3 regions of the Brevibacillus sp. AG162 genome follow, and region 2 is predicted to be linked to each of the others. Evidence: riboswitches for the same ligand, from Rfam matches in the RefSeq annotation. Region 2 holds a riboswitch; each other region holds the start of a gene.
The links. Region 2 has a riboswitch for S-adenosylmethionine ahead of FB479_RS14370 (MetQ/NlpA family ABC transporter substrate-binding protein). Riboswitches for the same ligand answer to the same signal wherever they lie in the genome.
Positions count from the first base shown of each region.

Region 1 (7,260 bases), 130 kb from region 2:
CCGTTCTGGGTGCCTTCCTGGCTGCTATAGGCTCGACTGGACAGGTGGAACCGGACGAGGATACTTCTACAGACAACGGATCAAATGGCAAAGAATCTAATGATTTGAAAAAACAAGTGCTGCAACAGAAAAAACAATTGCAAAAGCAACAGATACAGATTGAACTGATTCAATTGGAACAAGAGCTCAACACCATTATTCATAGCACAAGGAAAAATGGCTAACAAAAAATGACTTCACCAAACTGCTTTTGGGCGAAGTCATTTTTTTACTTGTTACGACGGCTGTAAATTATCGTTCATTTTCTTCAATACGCGGTTAAAGATAGCGAGTTCTGCTTCGTCAAGGCCGCGGAGTGCCAGTTCCTCTTGCTCTTTGGCAGCCTCCAGCCATTCCGGGAACCGTTCGACTGCTTGCGGAGACAAGGACACGTATCGCTCACGCTTGTCATCCCCCTCTGAGCGAATAATCCAGCCCATCTCTTCCAATCGGGTGAGTGTCCGGGTAATCGTCGGCGCTTCCACATTCAGGTAGTTGCTCAATTGAACCTGGGTGAGCGATTCACGATAATGCAAGCAAAGGATAATACCCCATTGCGAACTGTATAATCCCATGGGAGCCATAGTCCCATTCAACGTTTTACTGAATATTCTTGCGGTTTGGCTAATTCGATGACCATAATATTGCATGAGTATATACCTCCAGGAAAGCTGGTCCGATATATCGTACACTTTATTGCTTAAGTAAATATGGATACTAACATACTAGCAGTTATGGACATATAAGTAAATGTTTATTCGATGGCGAAATAATGGATTTTCTGACACAAATAGAATCAGGCGAGTGTCATGAAAGAAGACACTCACCTGGCTGAAAAATACAGTGATGCACTAATCTGCGGACAAGATACTCAGTGGACCTTTTTCATTGATGAGCGGCTCCAGTTCATAGACCGAAATGGGGAACATAGGGAAACCGACGTAGTAAGGCGTAATTTCGTACAGCTGGAAGTAGATGACCAGTGCTTTGTCGGCGACGTAATAATCCTGATCGGGCTTAATCGACGTAAAGCCATTGAGTGTGGGGATGCTTCTTTCTTTGATTTGGCGCTTGATGTTTTCGGAAATCACCTTGACGTAATCGCTTCCTGGCTTGAATAATTCACGCAGCGTAAACAGCTTGCCTGTTTGGATATCTGCGGTGATCGACCCGAGGAAGGTCATGCCGTGAGCCATTTGCGGTGTGTAGGCGTAGTTGCTCAACACGACACTGAAAATGCCGCGTTCGTTTGTCTTGATTTCGAAGCTGCCTTGCATTTGTGTATTTCCCGGTACCTGGACCCGTTGCTGCTCGTGAATTAAGCCTTGAACCGTTTGATAAATCGCCCGGTTGATATCTTTTTCCGCTTGCTGATTGGCTAGGCCTGCCAATTGGGGATAGTAAATCGTGGTGTTCGGACGGCTAATTGTCCGTGTCAGCACGGTAGCTGGCAATTGATTGAGTTCCACTTTTCTCCGTTTGCCTCCTGTACATGTAAGTTGTGTAATAGCCTATTCGAAATTGTTTTTGGCTGTTCTCACTTTTTTCACAAATTTGGCAAAGGTTTGGCTATATAATGGGGAAAGAATCCGATACATAAGTAATAGGGAAAAGGGGGGCAATTATGATTCAATTGATTCGCAATACCTTGACTGACAAAGAAGGCTTTATGATTTTTATCCTATGGAATCATTTGTGGATGGCGGGACTCATTGCCTACCAAATGGATGTGAACTTCTGGAAAGTGACGTCCTTGGGATTGCTGGTCACTTTAATTGTTTCGCCGTATTATTTCATTCGCAAAGATAGTCATGTGATTCGTTATCTGGTAGCAATCGGACTCATGTTTTATGCGATTTCATTCGATCACTTTACCACTTACCAGGAGGTTTCGTTCCTCGCCTTCATCGTCATGGGCTTTTTGGCAGCCTATTTGGACTGGAAGCTGGTAGTAACAGCGGGAATTGCCCAAATCATCGTCACCGTTGTCGGGTTTTATACGGGAACCTATGAGATTTTCAACGGTGATTTTTCGGAGCTCAATCTGGGCGTGCGTATCGTAGCCATTCTCATGATGATGGGAGCCGTCACGTATCTATGTCTCGCCGGACAAGCTTCCCTGCAAAAAGCGCACGACGCAAGGCAGGAAGCAGAAGAGAAGGAGCGCCGTCTGGGAGAAATGCTTTTGAACATCCAGCAAATGACGGAGCAGCTGGATCGTACAAGCGATCATGTGCATGAGCATGCGGAAGGTACAAAGCGCAATACAGATGAAATGATGGTAGCCTTCAAGGAAGTCGCCGTCGGTATGGAATCGCAGGCGAATTCAACGGTGAAAATCGAAGAAGAGGTTCAATCCATCGACCAGGAAATCGAGGCAGTTACAACACAGACCAACGCAATGAAAACGGAATCGCAACAAAACAACCGTCGTCTGACAGAAAGCGTTCAGATGATGAACGAGCTGTCCTCGCAGATGGAGCAAATTGTGCAGGCAGTTAATGTAGCAGCCTCTACGATTCACCAGCTCAATCGGCAGGCGAATCGCGTAGAAGAAATTGTCGGCGCTATTAATCAGATCGCGACACAAACGAATCTCTTGGCGCTGAATGCAGCGATTGAATCGGCGCGTGCAGGCGAGCATGGACGGGGATTTGCTGTTGTAGCGGATGAGGTACGCAAGCTGGCAGAGCAAAGCGCGACAGCTACACAGGAAATTACCGACATTCTGAAATCTCTCCATCAGGAAAGTGAGAATGCGGTGCAGCATATGAGCAATGGGGAAACGTCTGTTGCAAAAGGCCAAGAGCTGGCCGTGAAAACAGTGGCCTCCATCGAAGCAGTGCGAGCCGGGATGATGGCTTTCTTAGAAGCAGCTGATCAAGTAAGCTCCAGCATGGACCGGGTAAAAGTGCGTTCCGGCGAAGTTGCCATCGAGATGTCGACCATTACAGCCGTAACGGAGGAATCGGTAGCCAACTTAGAAGAGCTGTTTGCGACTGCAGAAAACCAGCATCAAAAAGTGCGTGAGATTACGGAAGAGCTGGGTGAGCTGAATACGTTGTCTCATCGCCTCCAGCAAACCTTTCACGTAAAATAAAGGTTGTTTAAAAAGTCGTCTTTTGATCACGAAGTAGTTCTGAAAGCTGATTCGGCATCGAAATAGAACTGTTTGGAATTGAGAAAAAAGAATTGCATTTTTGAACCGTTCTGCTAGAATGAATTCCATTGTAACTAAATACATTCACCTACCTTATCAAGAGCGGCGGAGGGACTGGCCCGATGATGCCCGGCAACCACTGATCATGTCTATGCATGAACAGAAAGGTGCCAATTCCTGCAAAACCTGTACCATGGTTTTGACAGATGAGGAAGAGAACGGCTACGTACGCAAACTCTTCCTCCGGGAAGAGTTTTTTTTGTTGTATTTGCAAAAGGGAAGGAGAGAATAGACGAACGATAAATTTATTTTATAAGAGAATATTCGTAAATAGTATTGAAAAAATGGGTAAAAAGCCGTACATTACCTAATAGGATAAAGAAAAACGTAAAGTTCGGATAGGGAGAGATACATCATGAAGAAGTTATTGCTGGCATTAACGACATTCGCAGTATTGGCAACAGGGTGCTCGACTGGCACTAGCGCACCTGCAGATCAGCCAGGAGGACAAGCAGCAGGACAAGAGGGCGCGGACAAAAAGCGAATTGCCTTGATTTTGCCCGAGAAAATCGGTGTGAATCCGTTCTTCCAACAAATGGATGAAGGTGCAAAAAAAGCCGCGCAAGAGCTGGGCGCAGAAGTGAAAACGATTGAATCTACGGACCATGGAGCCATTGAAGAAAATCTGCGCGTAGCTGTTGCAGAAAATTATGATTTGATCATCACTTCTTCCTTTACATCAGAGGATGCCTTGAAAAAAGTAGCTACCGAAAATCCTGACCGTAATTTTGCGATTATTGATACCGTAGTGGATTTGCCAAACGTTCGCAGTGTTACCTTCCGCGAGCAGGAAGCGGCTTACCTGGTGGGAGCAGCAGCAGGTCTGGCAACGAAAACGAACAAAGTAGGTATGGTCGTCGCTCTTGATATTCCGCAGTTGAAAAAATGGACAGTTGGCTTCGAGGAGGGCTTGAAAGCGACGAATCCACAAGCAGAGCTGATGGTCAACTATGTAGGAAGCTTCACTGACCCGGCAAAAGCAAAGGAATTGGCTTTGCTCCAAGCTTCCAAAGGCGCAGACTTCATTAACGGTGCAGCAGCAGTAGGCGACCTTGGCGTTTTCGAAGCGGCGAAGGAAAAGGGCTTCTTCACAGCAGGTCAGGACGTAGACCGTACCACGATTGATCCTGAGCATATTGTTCTGTCCCAATTGAAAGGGACTGACGCGGCGGCTTATGAAACCGTGAAGAACTTTGTAGAAGGAACGTTCAAGCCAGGTGTTGTGGCGTACGGCTTGAAAGAAAAAGGTGTTGGCGTGACCTATGTCACACACGAAAGCAAAACGCCTCTGAACGCTTTTATTGGACAAGAAGTGGTGGATAAAGTGAAAGCGATCAGCGATGAGATTGTAGCGGGCACCCGCAAAGTACCAGACCAGTTTTAAACAAGTACGTGAAAAGCTTGTGCACAGTGATGCATGTGACCGACTACGGCTGTGTAGTCGGTCTTCCATTTTCATAAAAGGACGTACAGAAATGAGGGAGTGGGAATGACCGATCGCTTGGAAATGAGGGCCATGACCAAGAAGTACGGAGATTTTACCGCCAACGACAAGGTGTCGTTCTCACTGGCAGCAGGAGAAGTCCACGCGATTGTCGGGGAAAACGGAGCGGGCAAAACGACACTGATGCGGATGCTGTACGGAATGGAGCAGCCGACGTCGGGAGAGATCGTGTTAAATGGCAAGCCAGTCGTTTTTCGCGGACCAGAGGACGCGATTCGAAATGGAATCGGGATGGTTCACCAGCACTTTATGCTCTTCGGAGAATTTAGTGTAACTGAAAATATCGTGATCGGATACGAGCCGAAGCAAGCGGGTTTTTTCAAAAGAAATGATGCAGAGGACACGGTGCAGGCGCTTAGTGAGCAGTATCGCATTCCGATTCATCCGCAGGCCAAGGTAGCGAATTGCTCGATTGGGGAACAGCAACGGGTCGAAATTCTGAAGGTCCTGTATCAGGGAGCGGATATCATCGTGCTGGACGAGCCGACCGCTGTACTGACTCCACTAGAGGTACGCGACCTCTTGCAAACGATTCGCAACTTGGCGGAGAGCGGCAAAAGCGTCATTTTGATTACACATAAGCTGCAGGAAGTCATGGAGGTAGCGGATCGTATTACGGTACTGCGCGGAGGCAAGGTGACGGGAACGGTTTCCCGTGCAGAAACCAATGCGGACGATTTAGCCAGACTGATGGTCGGACGTGAATTGCAGGAGCTTTCTGAGCGCATCCCTTTGGAACCTCGACCACTCATGCAGGTGGAGAATCTTACGGTTCGAGAAAAGCAGACACTGCTCGATCAAGTCAGCTTTACCGTGCACCACGGGGAAATCGTAGGAATCGCAGGTGTTTCCGGGAATGGACAATCCGAGCTGCTGCAAGCGATCAGCGGCTTGCGAGCGGCACAGGAGGGCACGGTGCGGTTAGGCGGCAAGGACGTGACGAACAAATCAGTAGCCACTATTCGGGATGCCGGCTTGGCGCATATTCCGGAGGATCGCTACCTGTGGGGAACGGCCAAGCTCTCGAGCGTCGAGGAAAATGCATTGATGGGCTATCAGCGAAAGCCTGCTTACAACCGCCGCGGCGTCGTTTTGCGGGAGAAATTCCGCCAAGTCGTAAAAGGCTGGGTGGAGCAGTTTGCGATCAAGACAGGCTCCCGGCAATTGCAGGAGCTGGCAGGGAATCTGTCAGGGGGAAATTTGCAAAAGCTGATCGTCGCAAGGGAGCTGGGACATGAAACCCCGTTTTTGATTGCGGCTGAGCCTACGCGAGGGGTGGATATCGGTGCCATGGAGTACATCCATCAGGCATTGATCGAAAAGCGCAATCAAGGAGACGGGATCTTGTTAGTCTCGTCCGAGTTGTCCGAAATTCTCGCCTTGTCTGACAGGATTTTGGTCATGTATAAAGGGCGCATCGCTGGAGAGCTTTCACGCCTGGAGGCAACCGAAGAAAAAATCAGCGTGATCATGGCGGGAGGAAGCATTCATGGCAGCAATCAAAGAGCTATCTAAGTCATTGGTTCAGCCGTTCTTGGCTGTCGTCATCGGTTTGTTGACCGGGGCGCTGGTCATTGCTGCGGTTGGCGAATCGATCTTGGGCACCTACCAGGAAATGTGGAAAGGGGCCTTTGGCAGTTTTTATTTCTTTACGTCTACATTAGCGAGGGCCACGCCTATCATGCTGATTGCCCTGGGTCTTTCCCTCGCATTTCGTGCAGGGGTATTCAACCTGGGGGCGGAAGGGCAAATGGTGCTGGGTGCCGTCAGTGCTGCGTTAGTCGCGATCTACTTGCCCGCACCAGGAATGATCAAAATTGTGGCGGGTATTTTCGCAGGAATGGCGGTCGGCGGGTTCTGGGCGTTGTTGCCAGGCTTTATGGAAGCCCGCTTTCGTATTCCGTTGCTCATCTCTACGTTGCTCTTCAACTATATTGCCGTTTTGTTTGCGAGCTATCTCGTGACAGAGCCATTCCGGGATCGCTCGGGTTCTGCGGCACTGGCACAGACCGTCATGCTGGAGAAAAGCGCTTGGCTTCCGAAGCTGTTTGCGGGGATGAGCGTGCATGCAGGGTTTTTGTTTGCGATCGTTGCAGCGCTGTTGTTGTTCTGGGTACTTCGTTTTACGCCTTTTGGCTATGAAGTGAAGATGCTGGGTCAAAACTCGCTGTTTGCTCAATACGGAGGCATTAATCGGATTCGGGTCATGCTAACCGGGATGTTTGCCAGTGGTGGACTGGCTGGGTTGGCGGGAACTGTCGAGGTAATGGGGGCGCACTATCGTTTTGTTGACGGAGCCCTGACTGTACCAGGGTTCGCCTGGACGGGCCTGATGGCCGCTCTGCTTGCAAACTCGCACCCGCTTGGCATCATTGTGACTTCGATCCTGCTTGCTGCTTTTCAGACAGGAGCCATGGGTGTAGAGCGCAATACGGATGTGCCGCTGGAGCTGGCAAGTGTTATACAAGCCGTATTGATTTTGTTCATCTCCGCCAAG
Region 1 covers NZ_VFNO01000004.1:232,048-239,307, forward strand. The annotation lists gene FB479_RS14940 (hypothetical protein) at 1-224, shown strand, start outside; gene FB479_RS14945 (MarR family winged helix-turn-helix transcriptional regulator) at 276-689, opposite strand; gene FB479_RS14950 (DUF3298 and DUF4163 domain-containing protein) at 891-1,508, opposite strand; gene FB479_RS14955 (methyl-accepting chemotaxis protein) at 1,664-3,139, shown strand; SAM riboswitch class I at 3,290-3,412, shown strand; gene FB479_RS14960 (BMP family lipoprotein) at 3,615-4,643, shown strand; gene FB479_RS14965 (ABC transporter ATP-binding protein) at 4,749-6,278, shown strand; gene FB479_RS14970 (ABC transporter permease) at 6,253-7,260, shown strand, end outside.
Region 1: it holds a riboswitch for S-adenosylmethionine, as region 2 does, so the genes downstream of both, FB479_RS14960 (BMP family lipoprotein) here and FB479_RS14370 (MetQ/NlpA family ABC transporter substrate-binding protein) in region 2, are expected to answer to the same signal.

Region 2 (7,260 bases):
CCTGGAAAAGTTCAAAGATGCGAAGTACACAAATGTTGGTGGTTTGAAAGAACCAGACTTTGAAAAAATTAACGCAATGAAGCCTGATGTGATCTTCATCTCCGGTCGTCAAGAGCCTGCATATGAAGAGCTGAACAAAATCGCTCCAACCATCTTCATGGGCGTAGACAACGAGAAGTACATGGAATCTTTCAAAGAGAGCATGAAGACATTGGGTACCATCTTCGGTAAAGAAGCACAAGTAGACGAAGAGCTGGCTAAAATCGATGAGTCTATCAAGCAAGTGAATGAGAAAGCAACAGCAAGCGGTAAAAATGCACTGATCGTATTGGTGAACGAAGGTAAGTTGAGCGCTTATGGTCCAGGATCTCGCTTTGGCATGATTCACAAAGAGCTTGGTATCACTCCTGTAGACAAAGACATCAAAGTAGAAGGCCACGGTCAAAGTGTATCCTTTGAATATATCATGGAAAAAAATCCGGACTACCTGTTTGTTGTAGACCGCGGAGTTGTGAATAAGAACCAAGACGCTTCCACTTCTGCAAAACAAACGATCGAAAACGACTTGATCAAAAACACCAAAGCGTTTAAAAACGGCAATATCATTTACCTCGATGCAAACTACTGGTACCTCTCCGGTGGCGGATTGGTTTCCACTGGCAGCATGGCTGAAGAAGTTTTGAAAGAAGTTAAGTGGTAAGAGGCTAGAAAAGAAAGTGGCGACAGCCCAGGGGAGTCAGATATTCCCTGGGCTGTCGCCTTTTTCATTTATATCCGGGGCCCGCTTGGCAAACTCCTGTAACATCCCTCTTATTTGTTCTACCAACAAAGCAGGTGCCTTCTTAGGTGAACCCGAGTCAAACGGTGGCTGGGGATCGTATTCCAAAATCAACTGGAAATTCGGCGGACTGCAACCGGGAACAACAAGAATATCAGCGGAAGTAAATTCAGAAAAACTGTAATCGGTAGGGATAGCAAAAAGCCGGTTACACCGTAAAACGTGGTGAAAACCGGCTTTTTGCTTGCGGAATCTAACAATTATCTGGCTCCAACCAGCTTGCGCTCTTCCGTGTAAACAGGTTGGGTCGTGTTTTCGTTTGGTTGCTTTTGATCCACAGCATGACACAGCTCATAAGGGAGGCAGAGCGGTACACCCGTGCGAGGATCAGTCAGGATGTCTGCTTCGATGTTGAATACCTTACGCAGCATCTCAGGCGTCATGACTTCAGCAGGGCTTCCCTCAGCGACAACGGTACCGCGAGAGATTGCAACCATGTGCTGTGCATAACGGGTTGCGTGGTTCAAATCGTGGACGACCATGACGATCGTACGATTTTCTTCGTCATTCAGCTTTTGCAGAAGCTTGAGAACTTCCAGCTGGTGAGCCATATCCAGGAAGGTCGTAGGCTCATCCAGGAACAGGATGTCTGTTCCTTGCGCCAGAGCCATCGCAATCCAGGCGCGTTGGCGCTGACCGCCGGATAGCTGGTCGACCGGACGATCATGAAAATCTGCCATGCCGGTCATGGAGATAGCCCAGTTTACGATCTCCTTGTCTTCCTTGGTCAAGGAACCGAAGCCTTTTTGATGGGGGAAGCGGCCATAGGTAACGAGCTCAGACACGGTCAAGCCATCGGGTGCGGTTGGGTTTTGCGGCAAAATCGCCAGTTGCTTGGCGACTTCCTTGGTCGATTGCTGGTGGATCGATTTGCCGTCCAAAAATACTTGTCCGCCTGTTGGTTTCATAATCCGCGCGAGAGTTTTGAGGATCGTCGATTTACCAGAACCGTTTGCACCGACCAGGGCAGTGATTTTTCCAGAAGGAATGCTGATGTTCAAGTCTTTGACAATGGAAAGCTCACCGTATCCGATGTCCAGCTTTTGCGTGTATAAGCGCTCCACAATGGGCCAACTCCTTTTTATGAAAGTATGTACCTGTATAAGTAAACATAGTAATGATAATCATTTTCACTAAGTTTAAGTATATAACGGAACGAGGTCAAATTCAATATGTAAAAAGCCAACCTGCTCACATGCGTGAACAAATTGGCCTTGGGTTAACAAATGATTATCCTGTTTTAGTAGGTGATATGAGCGATGATCCCTTGTTCGTCGTCCAATACCAGCTCGATACCGGCGGAGTAAGGGTTGCGCTGCATCTGGGTCTCCAGGTAGTAGCGAATCGCTTCAATCATATTAATCTCGACGAAGATTTGTTGGCGATCCATCCAGTGTATTTCAGCAGAGAAGCCATACTCCTCGTCCCACATCAACTCGACGGAGATGTCTTGCGGCTTCAACTGCTTTTTGTAGGCTGCGTGAATGCAGATCGCATTAATGATATCTTGTTCAGAAAATGTTATCTTTTCCATGCGTTCAGTTCCTGTTCCTTCTCACGCTTGGTTTTGAAGTAGACGATCACTTTGCGGATCAGGATAATCACAGCGAGGATCGCCATCAGGTTGATCATGAAGCCAAGGATGGACCCCAGAATACCCATGTCAGCGAACAGGGTTCCAAACAGCAAACCAGCCAGACCACCAATCATGAGACCTTTCATGAATCCGCCGCTTTTGCTTGCTGTAGCAGCAGGAGTTGTGGTCGTACCTTTATTTGTTGAAGCATTTACGTTCGTATCGGCTTTGTTAGGCGTTTGCGTGTTCGTAGGAGCCGTATTAGAATTGAACGATTTTTTCCCGGACTTATAGCCTTTCGCGTCGGCGTGATCAATGAAACCTCCGGCTGGAGCGAGTACGAGCATTACGGCAACCAACATCATGATGAGTTTTTTCATGTTATTTGAGTAGCCCCTCTCATTTAAATGACTTCTATATATAAGTCTACATGAATATCGGGCGAAATTCCAACGAACTTTCAGTGACGATCGGTCTAAATACCTACAAAAAAGCCCCTGACGAGCAATCTGGTCAGGGGTTCTACGATTTACGCGCTCTTTTTCAGTTTTCGAGCTGCCCAGTTGCCCAACGATTGAATGAGCTGGACTAAGACGACGAGAATGACGACAGTAATGATCATGACTTCGATGTCCCATTGCTGGTAGCCGTAACGCAAGGCGAGATCACCCAGTCCGCCGGCACCGACTGCGCCAGCCATAGCAGTAGCACCGATCAAACCGATGGTAGCGATGGTCAGGCAGAGGACGATGCCAGGCCGTGCTTCACGCAGCATGATGCGAAAAATAATTTGCGTCCGGGATGCGCCCATCGCCTGGTACGCTTCGATAACGCCGCGATCTACGTCATGCAGGGCCGTTTCCATCAGGCGTGAGATGTAAGGCGATGTATAGACGATGAGCGGCACAATGGCTCCTTCAATCCCAATCGAAGTGCCCACGATCAACTCCGTAAAAGGAATGATCGCAACCATCAGGATAATAAAAGGCAACGAACGCACAATGTTGATGATTGTATTCAGGGTGTGATAGATGATTTTGTTCGGAAAAAGGTGATTCGCCTGTGTGATGACCAGCAAAATCCCGAGCGGAATCCCGATCAGTGTCGCAATGAACAACGAAAACCCGACCATGATGACAGTCTCTTGCAGGGATTGCCCGAATACCGGAATCATTTCAATCAAGCGCTCCATTAGCTCCGCACCTCCTCTGGTGACACAATATCTACGCGGTAGACGGATTCGCGCAAGAAGCGAATGCCATCCTGAATGGCCTGGTCTTCACCGGAAATGTGCAAAAGCAAAATGCCGAGAGCCGTTCCCTTAATGGTCGTAATCGAGCCGTACAACAAATTGGTGCTAATCGGAAAACGTGCAGACAGTGTTCCTAGGACAGGATCGAGAGCGGCATCGCCTCGAAAAGCAACGCGGACAATTTTGGAGACAGGTCCAGTTTCTTTTATCTTGGACAAAATCTCCTGTGGTACCTGATCGTCGAAAACCGTTTTGATAAAATTACGGGTCGTTTGCTCTTGCGGATTGCTGAAAACATCCAGAACAGAGCCTTGCTCGATGACGACGCCGTTTTCCATGATGGCTACCTGGTCGCAGATTTTCTTGATGACCTGCATTTCATGTGTAATCAGCACGATGGTCAGGTTGAACTTTCGATTGATGTCGAGCAACAGCTCCAGAATCGATTCGGTTGTCTGCGGGTCGAGAGCGGAAGTCGCTTCGTCACAGAGCAGGATTTCCGGATCAGTCGCAAGCGCACGAGCGATGCCCACCCGTTGCTTTTGTCCACCGGATAGCTGAGAAGGATAAGCGTTTGCTTTATCAGACAAGCCAACCAAGCCGAGAAGGTCTTCTACCTTGCGCTTAATGACATCTTTGGGGACGCGATTCATCCGCAAGATTTCCGCCACATTGTCAAAGACATTATAGGAAGAGAGCAGGTTGAAGTGTTGAAAAATAATCCCGATCTTTTTGCGAGCTTGCCGCAGTTCTTTTTCCTTGAGGGACAGCATGTTCTGACCATTGACGATCACAGAACCGCTGGTCGGCTTCTCCAACAGGTTGATGGTACGGAGCAGGGTGCTTTTCCCCGCTCCGCTAAAGCCGATAACTCCGTAGATTTGCCCTTTTTCCACCTGCAGGGATACGCCCTTCAATGCTTCTACCTGCTTGTTTCCTACTTGATACGACTTATGAATATCGGTTAGCTGTATCATAACGAGTTCTCCTTGTTGTTCTTGATGTTCCTGGCGTCGATCTTACCAGGACGGCAGTACAGCTCCTTCAAAACGTTCGTCGATGAATTTTTTCACTTCTTCCGAACGGTAGATGTCGACCAGCTTTTTGACAGCTGGGTTGTCTTTATTGGTTTCGTTGGCTGCCAAGATATTCACGTATGGAGAGTCAGCCGTCTCGGCGAAGATCGCATCTTTTTTCGGGGAGTAGCCAGCTTCCATCGCGAAGTTCGTATTAATCGAAGCGACCTCTACGTTCTTCAGCGAGCGTGCCAGGAAAGCAGCCTCCAGCTCTTTGAATTGCAAATTTTTTGGATTTTCTATGATGTCCAGTGGTGTTGCGTTGTCGCCCACGCCATCTTTGAGTTTAATCAAGCCAGCTGCCTGATAGAGCAAGAGGGCGCGTGCTCGGTTGGTCGGGTCGTTTTGAATGCCGACAACGCCGCCTGCCGGGATGTCCTCGACTTTTTTATGCTTGGTGGAGTATAGGCCCATTGGGTACGTGACGGTTTTTCCGACCTCGACGATTTTTGTTTTGTGATCTTGATTGAATTTCGCCAAGAACGGGATGGTTTGGAAGCTGTTTACATCGAGATTTCCTTTATCGAGCGCTTGGTTCGGCTGTACGTAATCATTGAAAACGACGACTTCGACGTCGAGTCCTTTGCCTTTGGCGACTTCTTTTACTTTGTTGAGAATCTCTTCGTGCGGGCCGCCAGTGACGCCCACTTTCAGTGAGGTTTGTTCAGCAGCAGTGCCGCCGTTAGCAGGCGCAGCTTCTTGTTTACCGCCGCAAGCCGTTACGAGCGATGCAGCGAGCAGTAGTGTAGTGAGCAGTAGACCAGTCTTTTTCATGAAAATACCCCTTTTCTCTGGATGTAAGATGGAATAGAAAAAGCCTCTTCCGACAGAAGAGGCGAAAACTGCGAGTATGTATCCACACTGCAACAATACCTCTCTTATCTGTCGGAATAAATTCCGCTGGATTTGGCACCGTATCGTTTGTGATAGGTTGCCGAGGTGTCATAGGGCCAGTCCCTCAACCTCTCTTCATAAGAGAATGTGCTATGAAATTATCATTCCAAACATTGTTGTTAATTCTTATTTGGATAGTTGGATTATAACGACTGATTTTTTCGATGTCAACTGTTTTTGCAAACGAATGACTTGGTGGAAAAATGTGAAATTGATCTAAATACGAATATTCTATTGAAGAATTAAGAAATCATTTGTATAATGAGAGCGAATGAACCCGATACCAGCTATCGCAGGTGATGACATGACTCTAGTGGACTCCAATGAAACCAGAAAAAAGCTGTCTGCCATCTATAATGAGATAGCAAAAGAGTTGTTCGGATTTGGAACGACTTTGCTCCGAGTCACGATTGAAAATCAGATGATTACGTTCCAAGCCAAGCATCGCCGCTCTCCGCGCTCACAAGCGTTGGAAGGAGAAGCGCCGGCCCTCAAGCTCGAAGTCGATTTTCGCATGTCTCTTCTTTATAAGAAGAAACTGAGAGAACGACTGGAAGAAGAGATGGGGTTGCCGTTGGAAGCTGTGCTGCGGGACTATGATGCGCCTACGCAGTGGGCAATCACGAATGTTATTTTAGCTGAATCAGAACTGAATACCTGACGCAATCGTTCGGATTTTCTCTTTTGATCTATCTTAAGGGGAGACCGTAGACTTTGCGTAAAAACGGGTGTCACTTCTCTTTGTTTACGAAGAAAAGTGCTCTTGTTTAGAATGATACGTTCTAATCAAGGGTACTTTTCTTTTTATTGTCACACCATATTTTGTCATCAAATGAACCCAACTGGAGGAGAATTACGATGAAAAAATTACTTGCTGGAATCCTGTCTTTTTCTATGATGTCACTGGCTCTCGCTGGCTGTGGCAGCAATGATCAACCACAAGCGGGAGGGGCTGGCGGCGAAGCCAAGGGCGAACCACAAAAGCTGGTCATCTCCACATGGGGCTTCTCCGAAGACTTTTTCCGCAAAGAAGTATATGAGCCGTTTGAAAAAGAACATAACGTGAAAATCGTGCTGGAAATCGGAAACAACGCAGAGCGTCTGAACAAAATTCGCCAAGGCAGCTCCGATGTAGACTTGATCTACCTCTCCGACTACTATGCACAGCAAGGAATTGAGAGTGGTGCATTTGAAAAAATCGACCGCAGCCGCATCACGAATCTGGATCAAATCTATGATATTGCCAAAGCACCACTGGGCGAGGAGTACGGTCCAGCTTATACGATTGGCCAATTCGGGATTGCTTACAATCCAAAGCTCGTGAAAACCGAGATCAAGGATTGGAAAGACCTGTGGAACCCAGAGCTGGCGGGCAAGCTGACACTGCCAAGCATTACGTCTACGACAGGCCCAATGGTTCTCGACAGTGCATCCCAGGTAGCGGGCAGCAAGGAATTTAACGAGGATCAAGCCTTCGCGAAAATGAAAGAAGTCAACCAAGGTGTAGTGAAGTTCTACGACAAGACCTCCGAATACGTGAACATGTTTGGTCAAGAAGAAATCGGCGTAGGACCGATCATGGAAATGTACTTTAAAGATATCAAAGCAGCTGTGCCAGAAGCGG
Region 2 covers NZ_VFNO01000004.1:101,884-109,143, forward strand. The annotation lists gene FB479_RS14335 (siderophore ABC transporter substrate-binding protein) at 1-700, shown strand, start outside; gene FB479_RS14345 (ABC transporter ATP-binding protein) at 1,039-1,902, opposite strand; gene FB479_RS14350 (YxcD family protein) at 2,079-2,372, opposite strand; gene FB479_RS14355 (hypothetical protein) at 2,360-2,794, opposite strand; gene FB479_RS14360 (methionine ABC transporter permease) at 2,944-3,606, opposite strand; gene FB479_RS14365 (methionine ABC transporter ATP-binding protein) at 3,606-4,643, opposite strand; gene FB479_RS14370 (MetQ/NlpA family ABC transporter substrate-binding protein) at 4,686-5,516, opposite strand; SAM riboswitch class I at 5,618-5,720, opposite strand; gene FB479_RS14375 (Na-translocating system protein MpsC family protein) at 5,941-6,297, shown strand; gene FB479_RS14380 (ABC transporter substrate-binding protein) at 6,495-7,260, shown strand, end outside.

Region 3 (7,260 bases), on a different contig from region 2:
ACATCGGTTTGGAAACGCTGATAACCGTATCGGATCGCCAAGTCACCCAAACCACCGCCGCCAATTACCCCAGACATTGCAGTGTAGGAGACCAGCGTAACCGTCGTGATCGTAATACCCGCGATCAGGCCTGATCTAGACTCTGGCAAAAGGACATTCCAGACGATCTGCCAATTGGAAGCCCCCATAGATTGTGCGGCCTCAATCACGCCTTTATCAATCTCACGCAGCGAGGTTTCCACCAAACGCGCGAAAAACGGAGCGGCACCAAATACAAGCGGCGGAATGGCACCCAGTACGCCGAGTGAGGTTCCTACGATCATTTTCGTCACAGGAATCAGCAGGATCATCAAAATGATAAACGGTACCGAACGCAATACGTTGACAACGAATGATGCGATCGTATAAAAAGTGCGGTTTTGCAGAAGCTGTCCGCGTGAAGTCAAAAACAGAATGATGCCCAACGGCAAACCAATCAGGACGGTAAACAGAGTGGAGAAGCCGAGCATCGTGAGCGTGTCCATCGTACCTTCGCCGATTTCAGCCCAATCCACATTTTCGAATGTCCAGTCCATTTATATCACCTCTACTTCCAAGCCACGTTGGCGCAGCGTCTCAATGGTCTTTTGATTCTGTGCGACATCGCCTTCCAGCTCGATCACCAACTGACCATACGGCGTATCTTTCATACGGGAGATCGTTCCCTGCAAAATACTGAACACCGTACCTGTCTCTTGCATCGTTTGGAACAGGATCGGCTGGTACGTTTTTTCTCCGAGGAAGGTGACACGAGCAATCGTGCGGTTCCCCGAAGCCTTTTCGTGCTCGACTGCTTCGCGCAGCTCTGTAGAATCCGCTACTTGCTCCACGAATTCCTGTGTCGTTGGATGCTTCGGACGAAGGAATACATCCAGTACGTTACCCGACTCGACGATCTTTCCTCCATCAATCACGCCGACACGATCACAAATAGAGCGAATGACGTGCATCTCGTGGGTAATCAACACAATGGTCAAGCCCAGCTTGCGGTTGATATCCAAGAGGAGTGCGAGAATGGAATTCGTTGTCTGCGGATCGAGAGCCGAGGTAGCTTCGTCACAGAGCAGCACTTTTGGATCATTCGCGAGCGCACGGGCGATCCCGACACGCTGCTTCTGTCCGCCAGACAGCTGAGACGGATATTTGTCCTTATGTGCCTCTAACCCAACCAGCTTCAGCAGCTCGTTTACTTTCTTATCAATTTCTGCCTTCGGACGCTTTGCCAGCTTGAGCGGGAACGCGACATTTTCGCCGACTGTCGAAGAAGACAGCAAGTTGAAGTGCTGAAAAATCATGCCGATTGCGCGGCGCTTTTCTTGCAGCTTGCCTTCATCCAGCTTTGTTAAATCGACGCCGTCTACAATAACTTCCCCTGAAGTTGGGCGCTCTAGCAAATTGATGCACCGGATCAATGTACTTTTCCCTGCACCAGAGTGTCCGATAATCCCGTATATTTCACCTTGCTCTATGGAAAGGTCGATCCCCGTTAACGCTGGGATGGTTTTACCTTGTACTTGATAGCTTTTATGCAAATGACGCAGTTGGATCAACGCATCCACCTCCCGACCACAATCTTGATAAAATATGAAAACCCCTTTTTCATAAACGAAAAAGGGGCTGCAACGCAATGTATACGTTCGCATCCACCCTTCTCATCTACACAAGATCCAAACAATCCTGTAGGAATTGGCACCGCGACGTTCATTCGAAAATGAACCGGCTGCCGGGCTTCATAGGGCCTGTCCCTCCGCCTCTCTTGATAAGAAAGATATCTACGTATATTATGTTCGTTTTTTCTCTTTCATGATGATACAAAACGGATTATATCCTTTTTGAAAATATCACGTCAATAGTAATAGTAGGAAAAGTTTTTTTGTATCACACTTAGTCCATTACACCATTACGGGTAACTGTCGCCTTTACTTGAAATTCAAACTTCGCCTTTTTGTACTTCTCTCTCCATTCATCCATAGCCATTTTCTCTTTTCCCCTCACGTTTGCCTTATAGACAATGCCAAAGCCAGTCGGGTCGACCTCCAAATCTTGGAGCTTTTTCATGACTATCCTTGCTTGTCTTACTAATTCCTTCTCCAGGGCCTCCTCCATCTTCCTCATCAACCTCGGATTATCCAGCTTAATCGGAACGGTCAGCTCCAAAATGCGGGCTTTTAGATGGATATTCACTTTGAATTTTGGTGGATCAACCTGTTCCAATTGGACTTTTGACTCGCTGTTGATCGTATCAAAGACTAATTGCACCTCTTCTTTTTCTCCCGCTGGGCTGTTTGGAGTCATATTAAAAGTTTTAGCAGGGACTGATATCTCATAGCTGCCCGTCTTGTACTTGCCCCGAATCAGCTTTAAGATAAATGCTTCGCTGGGAGAAATCGAATCAATATATTTATCTCCTTTAAACAACGCCACGCCTTTGATAACAATTTCGTCTCCTTTGCGTGATACATAGGGCATTTGCGAATCGATTCCCTCGTCATAATAGGCTCGAATAAATTCATGAATCGTTGAGGATGGGATTTTCTCACCTTTGATATTTTGATCGATCATCCGATACATGTACGTTCCAATATTGCCCTGTGATTTATAGGGATATGTCAGTAATTCATATGTCTCCCCCTCGTACACACAAAGGAAGATTCTGCTTGAGAGCGATGGATCGCGGTACAGCGTATCGATTAGGCTTCCGATTCCTGCCTTGGCCATATCCTTTCCATAGAGCGCTACCCGCAACTGGCCTGCCAAGACACGTTTGTCCGACTGCAAGTTTGTCTTATCCCTTATGCCCTTGCTCGTCTCTCCAACATCAGACATTATCTGCATTTTTTCTTTTGCCTCGGGATTAATGGAGGGCATTACAATGGTTGCCCGAATATTTCTATCTTTTGTCAGGTCGTATCCAACCAGGGTTACGAGACCTGTTTCATCAAAAATTTGTTGATTAGAGCACCCCGCAACTGAAAAAAGGAGCACAAGCAAAAGGGTAAACCCTCTCTTCTCGATCAACCATCCCTTATTTTGGCACCGATACATCAGCAGATTCCTCCTTGACTCCACCTGTCCCCTGCCTCCAAGCTACCAACAGGTAAAGAACATAAGGATACGCATAAGCCAGATACATCCCAATCTGGCCGTAAATATCGTTCATTGTGTTCATTTCCTCTCTAGTGACAATGAACAGCGAAGATATGAATATGATCGGCAATATACTATACAAGATATTTCTCATATTCCAGCCAAAAATCCGTTTCAATCCTCGTACTCCAGACCAGATGTACATAATGACATTCGGAAGGATAATGATCATCCAGATGGAGATGGCAACCAGCTCAAACCGCTCCAGAATTGGGAAGTACACCATTTTTTTCAAATTCAAAGTTGGCCATATGGTTCTCATCAATTGCCCCTGACTGAAAAACACCAAGGAAACAATCATCACAAACAAGTAGATCAAGTTGGTTGTCAGCGCGCCAAACTGCGCCCCCCGATTTAAGCGCTCTTTATCCTGCACAAAGGGATAGACGGCATACAGTACTTCAAATCCAATCGTTGACAATGACATGCCTATCATCCCTTTTAGCAGTTGCCCTATATTCGCTTCCAATACCGGACGTAAATAATCCCATTCAGCAAAGCGCAAGGGAAAGAACAAATCACCAACCAACCAGATCGCAACAGATACAGAGAAAAAAATATACCCGGCAATAATCCGAATTCCCCCAAGAATCGTGTACCAGGCAAGAAAGAGGATAATGGCGGTCAACACCCATGTAGCCAATTTGGGAAAAACCCAAGTCTGCACAACCTCGACATAACCGCGCAGAATAATCGTTGCCGACAAGAAAAAATACAAGATATAAAACAGGCTCAAAAATGCCCCTAGGTGTTTCCCGTAAACCTCCTGATGAATTCCGTAAAGGTCGGCGGACGGATATCTCTTCAAAGTCTTTAAGATGACCCAGATGGTTACATGCGTCACAATGCCTGCCATCAAGACGGATATCCACGCATCATGTCCAGCTTCTTTGGCTACAACTCGCTGGAATCCCAGGATCCCAACCCCGACTTGCGTGGATAGCACAATAAAACCCGTGTGAAGAGACGAAATGGTGTTACCAGCTTTGACCTCATCATTGACCTTCATAAACTCCCTCTCTCTCGTTAATCGATGTCCTCTTTTTGCCTCCCCCTCTCAGGGTCGAACCGCATCTTCTGTTTTGGAGTAAAAAACATAAGTCGTCTCGGTAGTAAGGACAAAGGTGCGCGTATCAAGCTATTTTTCCAATCCGAAAAGCGCACGGGAAAAACCGGATACATATAAGGGCGGCCCAAACTCTTCTGGCGCAATAAATGACTTGCAAGAAAGCTGAAGCCTGCCACGATACCAACTGCCCCCAAAAGGCCAGAGAGGAGTATCATCGGAAAACGGATGACCCTGATGGTGGAACTGATCATATAGCTGGGTGCAATAAAGGAAGAAAGGGCTCCTAACGCCACGATAATAATCAAGATATTGCTGGTAAACCCCGCCTGCACGGTTGCCTGTCCGATCACGATACCGCCAACGATACCGATCGTCTGCCCCACTTTCGTGGGCAATCTCGCTCCTGCTTCCCGCAACAGTTCAATGATGAGCTCCATGAAGATCGCTTCCCAGAGAGGGGGAAAAGGTACGCGCGATCTTGACTGAGCGAGCGAAAGCAGTAAATCAGCCGGAATCATTTCATAATGGAACGTAAGTGTGGCCACATAGATGGGCGTCAATAGAAGAGAAATAAACATGGCAATGATTCGCATCACACGATTAAAACTGGCCAGGTTCCATCTCAAATAGTAGTCATCAGGTGACTGGAAAAACCGCAAAAAGGTGGTTGGTCCCAAGATTACAAACGGACTGCCCTGCGCAATCACCACAATCTGGCCATGACGCAATCCTTGCACTGCACGGTCCGGTCGTTCCGTCAATTGAATTGTTGGAAATATCGACATCTCGTTATCTGCCAGATATTGAGCCAATATGCCCGCATCCATATCGCTCTCCGCTCGGATATCCTGAAGACGCTGCCTTATTGTATTTACATTTTCCGGGTCTGCTATTCCGTCCAAATAAAGAATGGAAACCTCTGTCGGAATCAACTCGCCAACTGAGAGTCGTTCATGGAACAGTAATGAGCTTGGCAAATACTTGCGAAGAATGCAGAGGTTGACCTGAATATCTTCCACAAAGGCGAGCTGAGGCCCCAACACCACTGTTTCAATTTCAGCAGACTGCACACTCCTTCCAACCGTATCCTCGCTAGGGACTGTAACACCGTAATTAGCCCCTTCCACGTGGATGTAGATGTCCCCGCTCAATATTCTGGAGATCGCATCTGTTTCCCGAAAGATACGGTTCCCTCCAGCTGTTCCAAGCTGTTGCTCGACATGTTCAATTCCTGCCTCATCCAGACAAAGAAGACGGAGTTTGGGCATTAGTTCGTTGTAAACTACTTTGGAGTCAGCCATGCTGGATAAAAAATATATTTGTACGCGTCCATCTGGCCGATCAACATGCTCGATAACCAAATCTGCCGTATGAGTAAACCACCTACGATTACCCTCCCGATCCATACCATCACCCCATTTCTAGAAAACCATGGTTAGTCTTCCCTGAAACATGTAAAAACTTGCCTTTCCCCATGATTTTTTCCACAAAAAAACAGCACGCCTAATTTCGCGTGCTGTCTGTATTGCCCTCTATTGTCCGTTCTGCTTCCGGTATAGCAGGTTTGGTTTTCTCCTGGATAAACAACTGAACCCGATCGACATCAGGAATCAAAACAGAGCCTGCCCGGTTTGATTCACGGAACATCCCCATTGGCGGCAATTGATAGTTGCCTGGCTGTAGCGTGTTTAATTTTAACCCGAGTGCAGACAGCTTCAGCATGTCCACCGAGCTAATATTGGTTTGAACATACGGTGTTACTTCCTTCAAAATGGTAGGAAGCTGCATCAGCGTCGTACCATTCTTCATCTGATCCACGACTGCCGTCATTAATTTGCGCTGACGCTCCGTCCGAGTATAATCGGAGGTCGCATCATGGCGGAAACGAACATATTGCAAGGCTTTGTCTCCATCCAGCTTTTGCAGACCTTTTTTCAGATTAATATCGTAGGCGCCTTTGTCTGTCGGGTCATGATAATACATGTTTTTTTCTACATCGATCTCGACTCCACCTACTGCATCAATCAGAGCCTTGAAGCCTTCAAAGTCAGTAATCACGTAACGATCTACTGGAAGTCCAGTGAACTGACTAACCGTTTCCATTGCCAGCTCAGGTCCACCTTCTACAATCGCTGAGTTGATCCGCGAGCTGCCTCTACCGGGAATATCTACATACGTATCACGCAGGATTGAAAACATGTCATAACGTTTCCCCGCAGGATCGATGCTGACCAGCATCATGGAGTCAGAACGAGGAAGCCCGTTATTTTTCATTCCTCTGCGGTCTACCCCCATCAGCAGGATATTGACTCGTTCCTTGCCGTCCCACTCTGGTATTTCTGCAGCTTTGGTGGAATTTCCACCACTAGGCGGTGCGATATTGGGCTCTTGAATATTTTGAGTAAATTGATAAAAAGAGTATCCGTAATATCCTGCTGTCGCAGCCATCACAACAAGCAAAAGAAGCAACACTCGTTTCCATATTTTCATAAAGTCCACCTTTATTCTCTCTATCCTCAGTTGATGTCATCTCTCCACTTTGATTAGTATACTCGAATTTGCGGAAAGTGGAGCAGCCTTTATTTGGGTACCTACGACATTATAAACATTTAAATTTACAAAGTTTAGAATATTAGCTATACTATTCTTATCCTTAATGGTAAGGGGTGCATTCGCGTGATATCACCGTCAGCTTTCCTCAATCGCTATCCACGTGAGGCCATTTTCTTCCTCATCGCCAGCTTTATTAACTCCTCCGGGAGCGCTTTTATGTGGCCACTTACTACCTTATACGTACATACCATTTTGCAACGCTCGATGACGGAAGCCGGATTCGTCCTGATGATCCAATCTCTGGCGGGAATCTTCGGCCAATTCATCGGTGGATCGTTGTTTCATCGACTAGGTGCCAAGCGACTTATTGTCGGCGCATTGATTATTCAAGGACTTATTCAATTCTCCATTCCTTTCGTTCAGAGCTGGCCTGTCTACCTGATTCTCATGAT
Region 3 covers NZ_VFNO01000012.1:59,829-67,088, forward strand. The annotation lists gene FB479_RS26210 (methionine ABC transporter permease) at 1-575, opposite strand, end outside; gene FB479_RS26215 (methionine ABC transporter ATP-binding protein) at 576-1,589, opposite strand; SAM riboswitch class I at 1,689-1,805, opposite strand; gene FB479_RS26220 (Ger(x)C family spore germination protein) at 1,924-3,084, opposite strand; gene FB479_RS26225 (GerAB/ArcD/ProY family transporter) at 3,065-4,195, opposite strand; gene FB479_RS26230 (spore germination protein) at 4,213-5,661, opposite strand; gene FB479_RS26235 (LCP family protein) at 5,759-6,745, opposite strand; gene FB479_RS26240 (MFS transporter) at 6,932-7,260, shown strand, end outside.
Region 3: it holds a riboswitch for S-adenosylmethionine, as region 2 does, so the genes downstream of both, FB479_RS26215 (methionine ABC transporter ATP-binding protein) here and FB479_RS14370 (MetQ/NlpA family ABC transporter substrate-binding protein) in region 2, are expected to answer to the same signal.